Regions from separate parts of the Bradyrhizobium sp. NDS-1 genome, predicted to be linked through region 2. Evidence: predicted binding sites of a transcription regulator. Region 2 holds the regulator's gene; the other holds the start of a gene.
What was found. The regulator LexA, encoded in region 2, represses DNA repair genes until DNA is damaged. The targets are predictions, from matches to a motif close to TGTTCNNNNTGTGTTCNG.
Positions count from the first base shown of each region.

Region 1: the regulator LexA is predicted to act here: its motif matches at 3,046-3,063, upstream of RX330_RS09515 (PA0069 family radical SAM protein).

Region 1 covers NZ_CP136628.1:2,007,964-2,013,442, forward strand. Annotated here, with positions in the region: gene RX330_RS09505 (acetate/propionate family kinase) at 1-461, opposite strand, end outside; gene RX330_RS09510 (phosphoketolase) at 464-2,875, opposite strand; gene RX330_RS09515 (PA0069 family radical SAM protein) at 3,085-4,251, shown strand; gene RX330_RS09520 (VOC family protein) at 4,273-4,728, shown strand; gene RX330_RS09525 (ribonuclease HII) at 4,802-5,479, shown strand, end outside.
Region 2 covers NZ_CP136628.1:3,917,651-3,923,129, reverse strand. Annotated here, with positions in the region: gene RX330_RS18500 (hypothetical protein) at 62-268, shown strand; gene glp (gephyrin-like molybdotransferase Glp) at 486-1,697, shown strand; gene lexA (transcriptional repressor LexA) at 1,874-2,575, shown strand; gene RX330_RS18485 (hypothetical protein) at 2,967-3,401, shown strand; gene RX330_RS18480 (GAF domain-containing protein) at 3,610-4,548, shown strand; gene RX330_RS18475 (ComEC/Rec2 family competence protein) at 4,556-5,479, opposite strand, start outside.

The DNA of each region.
Region 1 (5,479 bases), 1.9 Mb from region 2:
TGATGGAAGGCAGTGTCGAAGCAGGCGATCTGCGTCAGCGCAGGACGGATCGCCGCAAGCGCGCGAATTGGCGCGAGGCATCGCGGCTGGTGCAGCGGTGCCAGCGGGGTCAATGCCTCAAGCTTCGCTATGACGCCGTCTGTCAGTGCGACCGGGCCTGAATTATCCGGCCCGCCGTGAACGATCCGGTGACCGACGGCGCGCAGGCTGTGATCGCCGAACTTCTCCTCGATGAAGGCGAGCACGTCGGCGAACAAATGGCCGCCCTCGGCATCCGCCGCGTCTCTTCGTGTCTCGAACAGATCTTCGCCCGCGGGGCTCTTCACCACGAGCCGGGGTGTTGCCTCGTGCTCGTCGAGCAGGCCCTTGCAAAGTAGCCTGGGTTCGTCCGCCGAAATCTCGAACAGGCCGAACTTGATGCTCGACGATCCCGAGTTGAGGACGAGGACCGTGTCCGACATGGCTAGTCGCCGGCCTCGGTCGGGGTGTTGCCACCAGAGCTGTTGGGCCAGACCCAGCCCTGGATCTCGGGCATGTCCTCGCCGTGCTCGCGCACATAGCGCGAATGCTCGATCAGCTTGTCGCGGAATTGCTGCTTGGCCTGCGCGGCCTTGGCTGCGAGCCCGGGCACGCGTTCGATCGCCTCGATCGCGAGGTGATAGCGGTCGAGCTCGTTGAGCACGACCATGTCGAACGGCGTCGTCGTGGTGCCTTCCTCGGCAAAACCGCGCACATGCATGCCGGCATGGTTGGTGCGGCTATAGGTCAGCCGGTGGATCAGATAGGGATAGCCGTGATAGGCGAAGACGACAGGCTTGTCCGATGTGAACAGGCTGTCGAAGTCGCGGTCGGACAGGCCGTGCGGATGCTGATTCTTCGGCTGCAGGGTCATGAGGTCGACGACGTTGACGACGCGGATCTTCAGGTCCGGCAGCGCCTTGCGCAGCAGGTCGACGGCGGCGAGCGTTTCCAGCGTCGGCACGTCGCCGGCGCAGGCCATGACCACATCGGGCTCCTGGCCTGCATCTTCCGTCCCCGCCCAGGTCCAGATGCCGATACCGGCATCGCAATGCGTGGCAGCTTCCTGCATCGAGAGCCATTGCGGCGCCGGCTGCTTGCCGGCGACGATCACGTTGACGCGGTTGTAGGTGCGCAGGCAGTGGTCGGCGATCCACAGCAGCGTGTTGGCATCAGGCGGGAAGTAAATGCGGACGATATCGGCCTTCTTGTTGGCGACGAGATCGACGAAGCCGGGGTCCTGATGGCTGAAGCCGTTATGGTCCTGACGCCAGACATGCGAGGTCAAGAGGTAATTGAGCGAGGCGATCGGACGCCGCCACGGCAGCTCCCGCGTCACCTTCAGCCATTTGGCATGCTGGTTGAACATGGAATCGACGATGTGGATGAAGGCCTCGTAACACGAGAAGAAGCCGTGCCGGCCGGTCAGCAGATAGCCCTCGAGCCAGCCCTGGCAGAGATGCTCGCTCAGCACCTCCATGACGCGGCCGTCTTGCGCCAGATGCACGTCGTAGGGTTCGATCGGCTCCATCCAGACGCGCTCGGTTTCCTCGAACACCGCGTCCAGGCGGTTTGACGCGGTCTCGTCCGGTCCCATGATGCGGAAGTTGCGTTCCTTCGCGTTGAGGCGGATGACGTCGCGCAAGAATTTGCCGAGCTCACGCGTCGCTTCGGCCACGACGCCGCGCTGCGGCACCTCGATTGCGAAGTTCCGGAAGTCCGGCAGCTTCAGCTCTTTCTTCAGGAGGCCGCCATTGGCATGCGGATTGGCGCCCATGCGGCGAAGGCCTTCGGGCGCCAGCGCCTGAAGCTCGGGGACGAGGGCACCGCTCGCGTCGAACAGTTTTTCCGGCTCGTAGCTGCGCATCCAGTCTTCGAGCACTTTGAGATGCGCCGGGTTTTCACGGCAGCCTGCGACGGGCACCTGGTGCGCGCGCCAAAAGCCCTCGACCTTCTTGCCGTCGACCTCTTTCGGACCGGTCCAACCCTTCGGGCTGCGCAGCACGATCATCGGCCAGCGCGGCCGCTCCACGCTTGCGCGCCCGTCCCGTGCGTGCTGCTGAATCGAGCGGATGCTGGCGAGCGCGACGTCGAGCGCGTCCGCCATGGCCTGGTGCATCAGTTTGGGATCATGACCCTCGACGAACAGCGGCTCGTGGCCGAATCCGCGGAAGAGATCACGGATCTCTTCGTCCCGCATCCGCCCGAGCACGGTTGGATTGGCGATCTTGTAGCCGTTGAGGTGCAGGATCGGCAGCACCGCGCCGTCATGGGCCGGGTTGAGGAACTTGTTGGAGTGCCAGGACGCGGCCAACGGTCCGGTCTCGGCCTCGCCGTCTCCGACCACGCAGGCAACGATCAAATCAGGATTGTCCAGGGCCGCGCCATAGGCATGCACCAGCGCGTAACCGAGTTCGCCGCCTTCGTGGATCGAGCCCGGCGTTTCCGGCGCCGCATGGCTCGGAATGCCGCCCGGGAAGGAGAACTGCCTGAACAGCTTGCGCATGCCGTCCACATCGCGCGCGATATCAGGATAGATCTCGCTGTAGCTGCCTTCCAGATAGGTGTTGGCGACCATGCCCGGCCCGCCATGGCCGGGGCCGCAGACATAGAGCACGCTCACATCAAGTGCGCGAATGACGCGGTTGAGATGGGCGTAGATGAAGTTCAGGCCGGGCGTTGTACCCCAATGGCCAAGCAAACGCGGCTTGATGTGCTCGGGCCGCAGGGGCTCGCGCAGCAGCGGATTGTCGAGCAGGTAGATCTGCCCGACGGAGAGGTAGTTCGCGGCGCGCCAGTAGCGGTCGAGGAGATCGAGGTCGCTGCTCAAGGAGGCCGATTGTCGTTGATTTGTCATGTTCGTGCTGACCTTCACCCGGCGATCGTCACCAACATTGTTCCGCGGTGATTGATCCCTGACCGGCATCAGACGAGATCGTGATGACCGGGGTGTTGCGTGAGGTCAAAGGATCGCGCCCGAAAATTGGGCGGCACTTTGCATGGGGTTGTTTTTCAGTTTTTCGTTTGTGTTCTTGATTTGTTCCTTTGGCGTGCTATCTTGCCCTCATGAGTCCAGCAGCATCCTCTCATGCTCTCAAGCACCCGCCGGTCACGGCGCCCTCCGAGCCGGCGGGTGCGGACTCTGATTTTCCCGAGCTCGGCGTCGCCATCGACCGCGCGCGCAGGCGGGGGCGGGGTGCGCAGTCCAACGCCAGCGGCCGCTATGAGGCCGAGGCGCGCGTCGCCTTCGACGACGGCTGGCAGAGCCTCGAAGAGCTGCCGCCGTTCAAGACCAGCGTCGGCATCGACACGTCGCGCAAGGTGATCACCCGCAACGACAGCCCCGATATCGGCTTCGACCGTTCGATCAATCCCTATCGCGGCTGCGAGCACGGCTGCGTCTACTGCTTCGCGAGGCCGACCCATGCCTATCTCGGCCTGTCGCCCGGGCTCGACTTCGAGTCAAAACTGTTCGTCAAGCCCGAGGCGCCGGCGCTGCTGGAGAAAGAGCTCGCCGCGACCGGCTACGAGCCGCGGATGATCGCGATCGGCACCAACACCGATCCCTATCAGCCGATCGAGCGCGAGCGGAAAATCATGCGCGGCATCCTCGAAGTGCTGGAGCGTGCCGGGCATCCCGTCGGCATCGTCACCAAGTCGGCGCTGGTGGTGCGCGATATCGACATTCTCGCGCGGATGGCAAAGCGCAACCTCGCCAAGGTCGCGATCTCGGTCACCTCGCTCGATCCAGGACTGGCGCGCACCATGGAGCCGAGGGCCGCGACGCCGCCGAAGCGGCTGGAGGCGCTGAAGCAGCTTTCGGACGCCGGCATTCCGACCACGGTGATGGTCGCGCCCGTGATCCCCGCGCTGAACGATGCAGAGATCGAGCGCATTCTCGATGCCGCCGCCCATGCCGGCGTCAAGGAAGCCTCTTATGTGCTGCTGCGGCTGCCGCTGGAGGTGCGCGATCTCTTCCGCGAATGGCTGATGGCCAACTACCCGGATCGTTATCGCCACGTCTTCACGCTGATCCGCGACATGCGCGGCGGGCGCGACTACGACGCGAAATGGGGTGAGCGGATGAAGGGCACGGGACCGATGGCGTGGACCATCGGCCGCCGCTTCGAGATCGCCTGCGACAGGCTTGGCCTCAACAAACGGCGCTCGAAGCTGACGACGGATCATTTTGCGCGGCCGAAGCGGAACGGCGATCAGCTCAGCCTGTTCTGAACGGAATGAAAGAGGCGCAGCATGAGTAAGGAAGTTCCGCCCCCGGTGCCCCGGCTCACCGTCGTCACCCTCGGCGTCAGCGACATCCGCGCCAGCATCGCCTTCTACGACGCGCTCGGTTTCTCGCGGCGGCTGAAGGCGACCGGCGAGGCCGTCGCCTTCTACGATACTGGTGGTCCGGTGATTGCCCTGTATCCCTGGGATCAGCTCGCTGCCGACGCGGCGTTGCCGGACCAGCCGAGGCCGTCGACCTTTCGTGGCATGACGCTCGCCTGGAACTGTCGGACGCGCGAGGAGGTCGATGCGGTGCTGGCGTTCGCCCTCGGCAAGGGGGCCAGCTTGTTGAAGGCCGCGCACGAGACCGATTACGGCGGCTATTCCGGCTATTTCACGGACCCCGACGGCCATCCCTGGGAGGTCGTGGTGGCGCCGGGCATCGATGTCGGCGAGGACCGGCGGGTGCATCTGGCGGAGTAGGGCGATCTGAATAACGGGAATTGTCCGGGGTTCCCGGTTGCGCTGGCCAGGCCGCTTGCGCACGATCCCGGCCATGATTCGGGACAAGTCAGCCAAGAAGCCGGCCAAGGGCGCGCCAAAGCAGGATGCCGCGAAGAAGGCAGCGCCTGCCCGGGCGGCCAAAGCCGCCGAGGCAAAGGCTTCGACGGGCAAGGGTGCGGGCAAGAAAGGCGTCATCGCGATTGCTCCGCCGAGCTTCCGCCGCGAGCGTGCGCTGATCAAGCGCGGTGTCTGGCCGGTCGCCGGCTGCGACGAAGCCGGGCGCGGACCGCTGGCAGGTCCAGTGGTGGCGGCCGCCGTCATTCTCGATCCGAACCGCATCCCGCGCGGTATCGACGATTCCAAGCGCCTGACGGCGGAGGAACGCGAAAAGCTGTTCGACAAGATCTGCGCCACCGCGCAGGTTTCGGTTGCCGTCGCCTCGCCCTCACGGATCGACCGCGACAACATCCTGCGCGCCTCGCTGTGGGCGCTGAAGCGTGCGGTGGTGGCGCTGCCAGAGACGCCCAGGCATGTCTTCGTCGACGGCCGCGACCGGCTCGACACGGAATGCGACTGCGAAGCCGTGATCGGCGGCGACGGCATCGTGCTGTCGATTGCCGCGGCGTCCATCGTCGCCAAGGTTACCCGTGACCGGCTGATGTGTGCATTGGCACAGGACTGCCCGGGCTACGGCTTTGAGCAGCACAAGGGCTACGCCGTGCCGGAGCAT
Region 2 (5,479 bases):
AACGGAATACCGCCCTTAGGACTCATGAGTCCGTTGGGACTTCTACATCGGACTTATCGACGTGCTGGGCAAAACCTATCTCACCAAGCAAGCCTCTCTCCTGCTTGAATTCGCAAGAACCACCTCGGATTCTGACCTTTCCGCCAAGCTGATCAGCAAGGCCGCCGACCTGAAATCCTTGGCCGATCCGCTACCGGACAAGGATCAAGGTCCCAAAGCTCCCGACGTCGCACTGGACGACGGCTCGGACCGACCGAGCGGGAGTTGACCGATGCTGGCCGTGGTGCTCGTCCTTCTCGTGCTCGCCATGGCCATCCTCATCCCGGTCTGTCTCGCCTTCCGGATCATGCCGCGACGGACGTGAGCTGCGTCCTCCGCTGGGGCCACGCAGGCTAAATCACCCTGCGTGCTGCTTTGCCTCGCGCCCGCACTCGGATAGAACTCTCGCCGGCCATTTATCGATGTGCTCAGCAGGAGTTTAGCCCTTGGCTTTGATGCCCGTTTCTGACGCGCTTGCCGCGGTACTGGCGGGTGCGGAGCCGCTGGCTGAACAGATGGCTCCGCTCGACGATGCCTACCATCGCGTGCTCGCGCGCGACGTCGCGGCGCGGCGCACGCAGCCGCCGCAGGCGATGTCGGCGATGGACGGCTATGCCGTCCGCGCCGCCGATGCGGCAACGATCGATTCCCGGCTGACGGTCATCGGCGAGGTCGCGGCGGGCCGTCCTTTCGCAAGAACGGTCGGCGCCGGCGAAGCCGTACGGATCTTCACCGGCGGCGTCATTCCCGACGGCGCCGACGCCGTCGTGATCCAGGAGGACACCGTCGCGGACGACAGCTGCGTCACGATCAAGCAAGCCGCGATCGCCGGACGGCACATCCGCCCGGTAGGCGTCGACTTCCGTGAAGGCGACGTCCTCTTGCGCAAGGGAACCCGGCTGACGGAGCGCGATCTCGCGCTCGCCGCCGCCATGAACTACCCCCACCTCGCCGTCTGCCGCCGTCCGAAGGTCGCGATCCTCGCCACCGGCGACGAACTGGTGATGCCGGGCTCAACGCCCGGGCACGGCCAGATCGTCTATTCCAATGGCTACGCCCTGCACGCGCTCGCCCGCAGCGAGGGCGCCGAGACCATCGACCTCGGTGTTGCCGCAGATACGCTTGCAGCCACCTCCGCCGGCATCCGCCGCGCCCGCGAGACCGAAACCGATATCCTGGTCACGACGGGCGGCGCATCTGTCGGCGACCACGATCTGGTCCAGCAAGCGCTCCGGGACGAAGGCATCTCAATGGCGTTCTGGAAGATCGCGATTCGGCCCGGCAAGCCGATGATGCACGGACGGCTCGGCGCGATGCGCGTGATCGGCCTGCCCGGCAATCCGGTGTCCTCCTATGTGTGCGCCTTCCTGTTCATGGTGCCGCTGATTCGCGCGCTGTCGGGCCGTTCGGTGATTCATCATCGCCGCGAGCGGGCCGTACTGGGCCGCGATCTCGGCGCCAACGACCAGCGCGAGGATTATCTGCGCGCGCGCCTGGAGCTGCGCGACGACGGCGCGCTCGTCGCCGTTCCCGTTAGCCATCAGGACTCCTCTCTGCTTGCGAATCTTGCTGCAGCACAGGTACTTCTCGTGCGCCCGCCGTTCGCGCCGAAGGCCGAGGCGGGCAGCCCTTGCGAGGTGCTGCGCCTCCCCGTCTGAACTGCGCGGCCACACGCATTCCGCGAACTCGCCCCTGTTCACGGTAAATTAAGCAGTTGCGGAACATGTATCGAACATATAGTGTCCGTTCATGATTTGTTTCGAGCATGTAGCGGCTTATCGCTGAATTCATCGTCTCGGAATCGAACGGCATCAACCGGGGGACTTAGGTCGAGATGTTAACGCGCAAACAATACGAGCTTCTGCGGTTCATCAGTGAACGTTTGAAGGAAAGCGGCGTGCCGCCGTCCTTCGACGAGATGAAGGATGCGCTCGACCTGCGCTCGAAGTCGGGCATCCACCGCCTGATCACCGCGCTCGAGGAGCGCGGCTTCATCCGCCGCCTGCCCAACCGCGCTCGGGCCATCGAAGTCATCAAGCTGCCGGAGCTTCAGGCTGCGGCCGGCAACCGGCGCGGCTTCACGCCGAGCGTCATCGAGGGCAATCTCGGCAAGGTGCGCGCGAGCTCCAGCCCGCCCGTCGACGAGGGCGAGCGGCCCGTCGCAGTGCCCGTGATGGGCCGCATCGCGGCCGGCACGCCGATCGAGGCGTTGCAGACCCGCAGCCACACCATCAGCGTGCCGCCCGACATGCTCGGCTCCGGCGAGCACTACGCGCTCGAAGTGCGCGGCGATTCCATGGTCGAGGCCGGCATCCTCGACGGCGACATGGCGCTGATCCAGCGCAACGAGAGCGCCGATACCGGCGACATCGTGGTGGCGCTGATCGACGACGAGGAGGCCACGCTCAAGCGCTTCCGCCGCCGCGGCGCCTCGATCGCACTCGAGCCCGCCAATGCCGCTTATGAGGTGCGCATCCTGCCGCCGAACCGCGTGAAGATTCAGGGCAAGCTGATCGGGCTTTACCGGAAGTACTGAGAGCCCTCGGCGGTCATTCGATACCCATGATTCCGACTGGAGCGGATCTGATCCGCTCCTGCTGGACAATCTTCTGGTCTTGCGCAGATTGTCCGGCCCCTCTTCAGAGGCGACGCCTCGGCGTGTCGCCACAAGCCCCCATTGCTTCGCGGTCTCGAGTCCTCGAGCAGACATGACGCATCGGCGCCCGCGCGCCGCTGACGTTGGTCCTCGCCGAATGCATTGATGTGAGCTTTGTTCCTGTCGGATTCGAAAAGATAATTTGATCGCGTCCCGCAGACCAGCCGCAGATTTGCCTACAACCAAGCAGAGCGTTGCGTGCTTCCACTCTGATAGAGGCTTGCGCCTCCGAGGGAGGCGCGGGTTGCTATCTTCGAATGAGGAGCACCCGATGTGTGACTACAGCCTGCATGCCGTTGCATCGCGCCCCGCCGAAGTCGGCGAGACGATCGTGTCGACAACGTTCCGCGGCACCTCGACGCGTGGCTTTGCTTCTGCCGCCGATCCGACCGTGGCCGTCTGTCTGCTGCCCGGGACGGAGCTCGCCTTCGCCGACAACGTCCGCTACGACAATCGCTGGATCTGGACGCGCACCGTCAATTCGCGCGTCGGCAAGTTCGGCAAGATCGATCCGCACATTCCCGATCGCCACCACGACGCGATCGAATTCCCTGACGGTAAATACGTGCTTGTGACACAACTCGTCGAAGGCCAGCGTGCCACCGTGTTGCAATTGCCGGTGACCCAGCCCGTCGGCGAGCGCGAGCACAAGCCGCAGATCATCGACGACAGCCGGTCGCCGGTCACGCGCCTGCCGATCGGCTGACGCCACCTCGACTGACAACTGGATGCCGCCAGGATTGAAGTGCCATCGCCGGCAGACGCCGGCGAGATGGCATGGTTCGTGTTTTCACGAACATCGATCGGCCCGCCCGGCGCCGCACGAAGTTTGAGCCGTCCTGCCTGAATTTTGAACGTCCGCTCCGCAGCCAAATGACCGATGCTGTCGTGGTTTGAGGCGGCGGACACGCTCGATGAAGACCTTCATTCGCGTCGTTGAACTCTGGGTGCCCGACCGGACGCGCAGGCGTCTGGAATTCGGCGGCGGCCTCTACGGCGAAGGGCTGTCCGCGTTCAAGTCCGTGAGCGAGGACCTGCACTTCGGATATGACGAGGGACTTCCCGGCAAGGCCTGGGCCTCTGGCCATCCCGTCATCCTCACGACCTTCGCCAACTCCTATTTCAAACGGACCGAGCAGGCCGTCGCGGCCGGCCTCACCTGCGGCGTGGCGGTGCCGGTGTTCGCGGGCGAATTCCTGCAAGCCGTGATGGTGCTGTTCTGCGGGGACGACGAGGCGCATGTCGGCGCGATCGAACTCTGGCACAACGATCCCGATCGCTCCCACGAGATGGCGCTCGTCAACGGCTATTACGGCATGGCGGACATGTTCGAATTCAACTCCCGCCACACCAGGTTTCCGCGCGGCTTCGGCCTGCCCGGACGCACCTGGAAGGCGGGTCTGCCGCTGATCATCAAGGACCTGCACGACGCCAAGAGCTTCCTGCGCTGGGAGGACGCGGCCAAGATCGGGATCAATTTGGGGGTCGGCGTGCCCTACCGAACCGGCACCGAGACGTGGGTTCTGACATTGCTCTCCGCGCAGGCAACCCCGATTGCGCGACGCTTCGAGATCTGGGTCCCGAACGAGGCCCGCTCAGTGCTGGTCTTTCGCGCCGGCGATTGCAGCGCGCAGACCGACCTTGCCGCGCTCTACGCGGGTAGATCCATCGGCAGGGGCGAAGGCAGCATCGGCGGCGCATGGGCCACCGGCATGCCGGCGCTCGACGACGATCTCACCCATGACAGCTCGATCGCCGGCTCCGAGGCCCGCGTAGCCGGGCTGAGCCGGATGGTGGCCCTGCCGGTCATCGACAACGCAAGGCTGGAAGCCGTGCTGGCCTGGTATCTGTAAATCGCAATCAATCGTCGGCCTGCAAGTCAGCCTCCGACGGCGTAGCGTCCCGGTTGCGGAGCGCCACCTTCGGCGCAAGGCTGCCGTCGAAATCACCTTCGCCGGCACCGGCGGGCAACCACGGGCGGTTCGTGCCTCTCGCCCTCACCGCCTGCACGGAAAAACCCTCGCCACGCTGCGTCAGGGCCAGCGCACCCTGGCGAGCGAGCCGCTGCCGATCGACCACCATTGCCGCGCAATCGGGCGGCGCGGGCCGCGACGCCACCACCAGTGCAGCCCGGCTGCAATCGTCCGCCAGCGCGTCGATGCGCGAGGCCAGCGCGACCAGCCGCCCGTCGGCGAGCGGCGTCACGCAGCCGGACTCGTCGCACGACACGCCCTCGGCCAGCGCGCTGCTGCCGGCATCGCGCGGATCAGCGTCGGCCGCCAGCCACTCCTTCAGCAGGAAATTGTCCTTGCCCGTCCTGATCAGGTGCAACCGCCCGTCCCCGCCGCGCACCGCGACGCTCGCGCCATCCCCTGCAATCAGGATATCGGGCTGCCGCACCGACAGGCCCCAGGCGATGGAGGCCAGCAGCACCACGGCACCGCACCAGCGCAGGGGCGTCCGCAGCAGACCCATCACGATGATGCCGAGGCTTGCTGCAATCAGTGGCGCGATGCCAAAGGCTGGAATGCGGCCGACCGCGCCCGGCAAGGCCGCCACCCAGCGCGAGACCGCAACCATCCAGTCGATGCCAATCCCCATCAGCCACCAGAACGCGCCGTCGAGCCCGAAGGGCGCCGCGAGCAATCCCAACAGGCCTGCCGGCATCACCAGTGCGGAGACCACCGGCATCGCACCGAGATTGGCGAGCACGCCGTAGGGCGTGACGCGATGGAAGTGGAAGGCGGCATAGGGCGTGGTCGCAAGCCCCGCGATCAGGGAGGC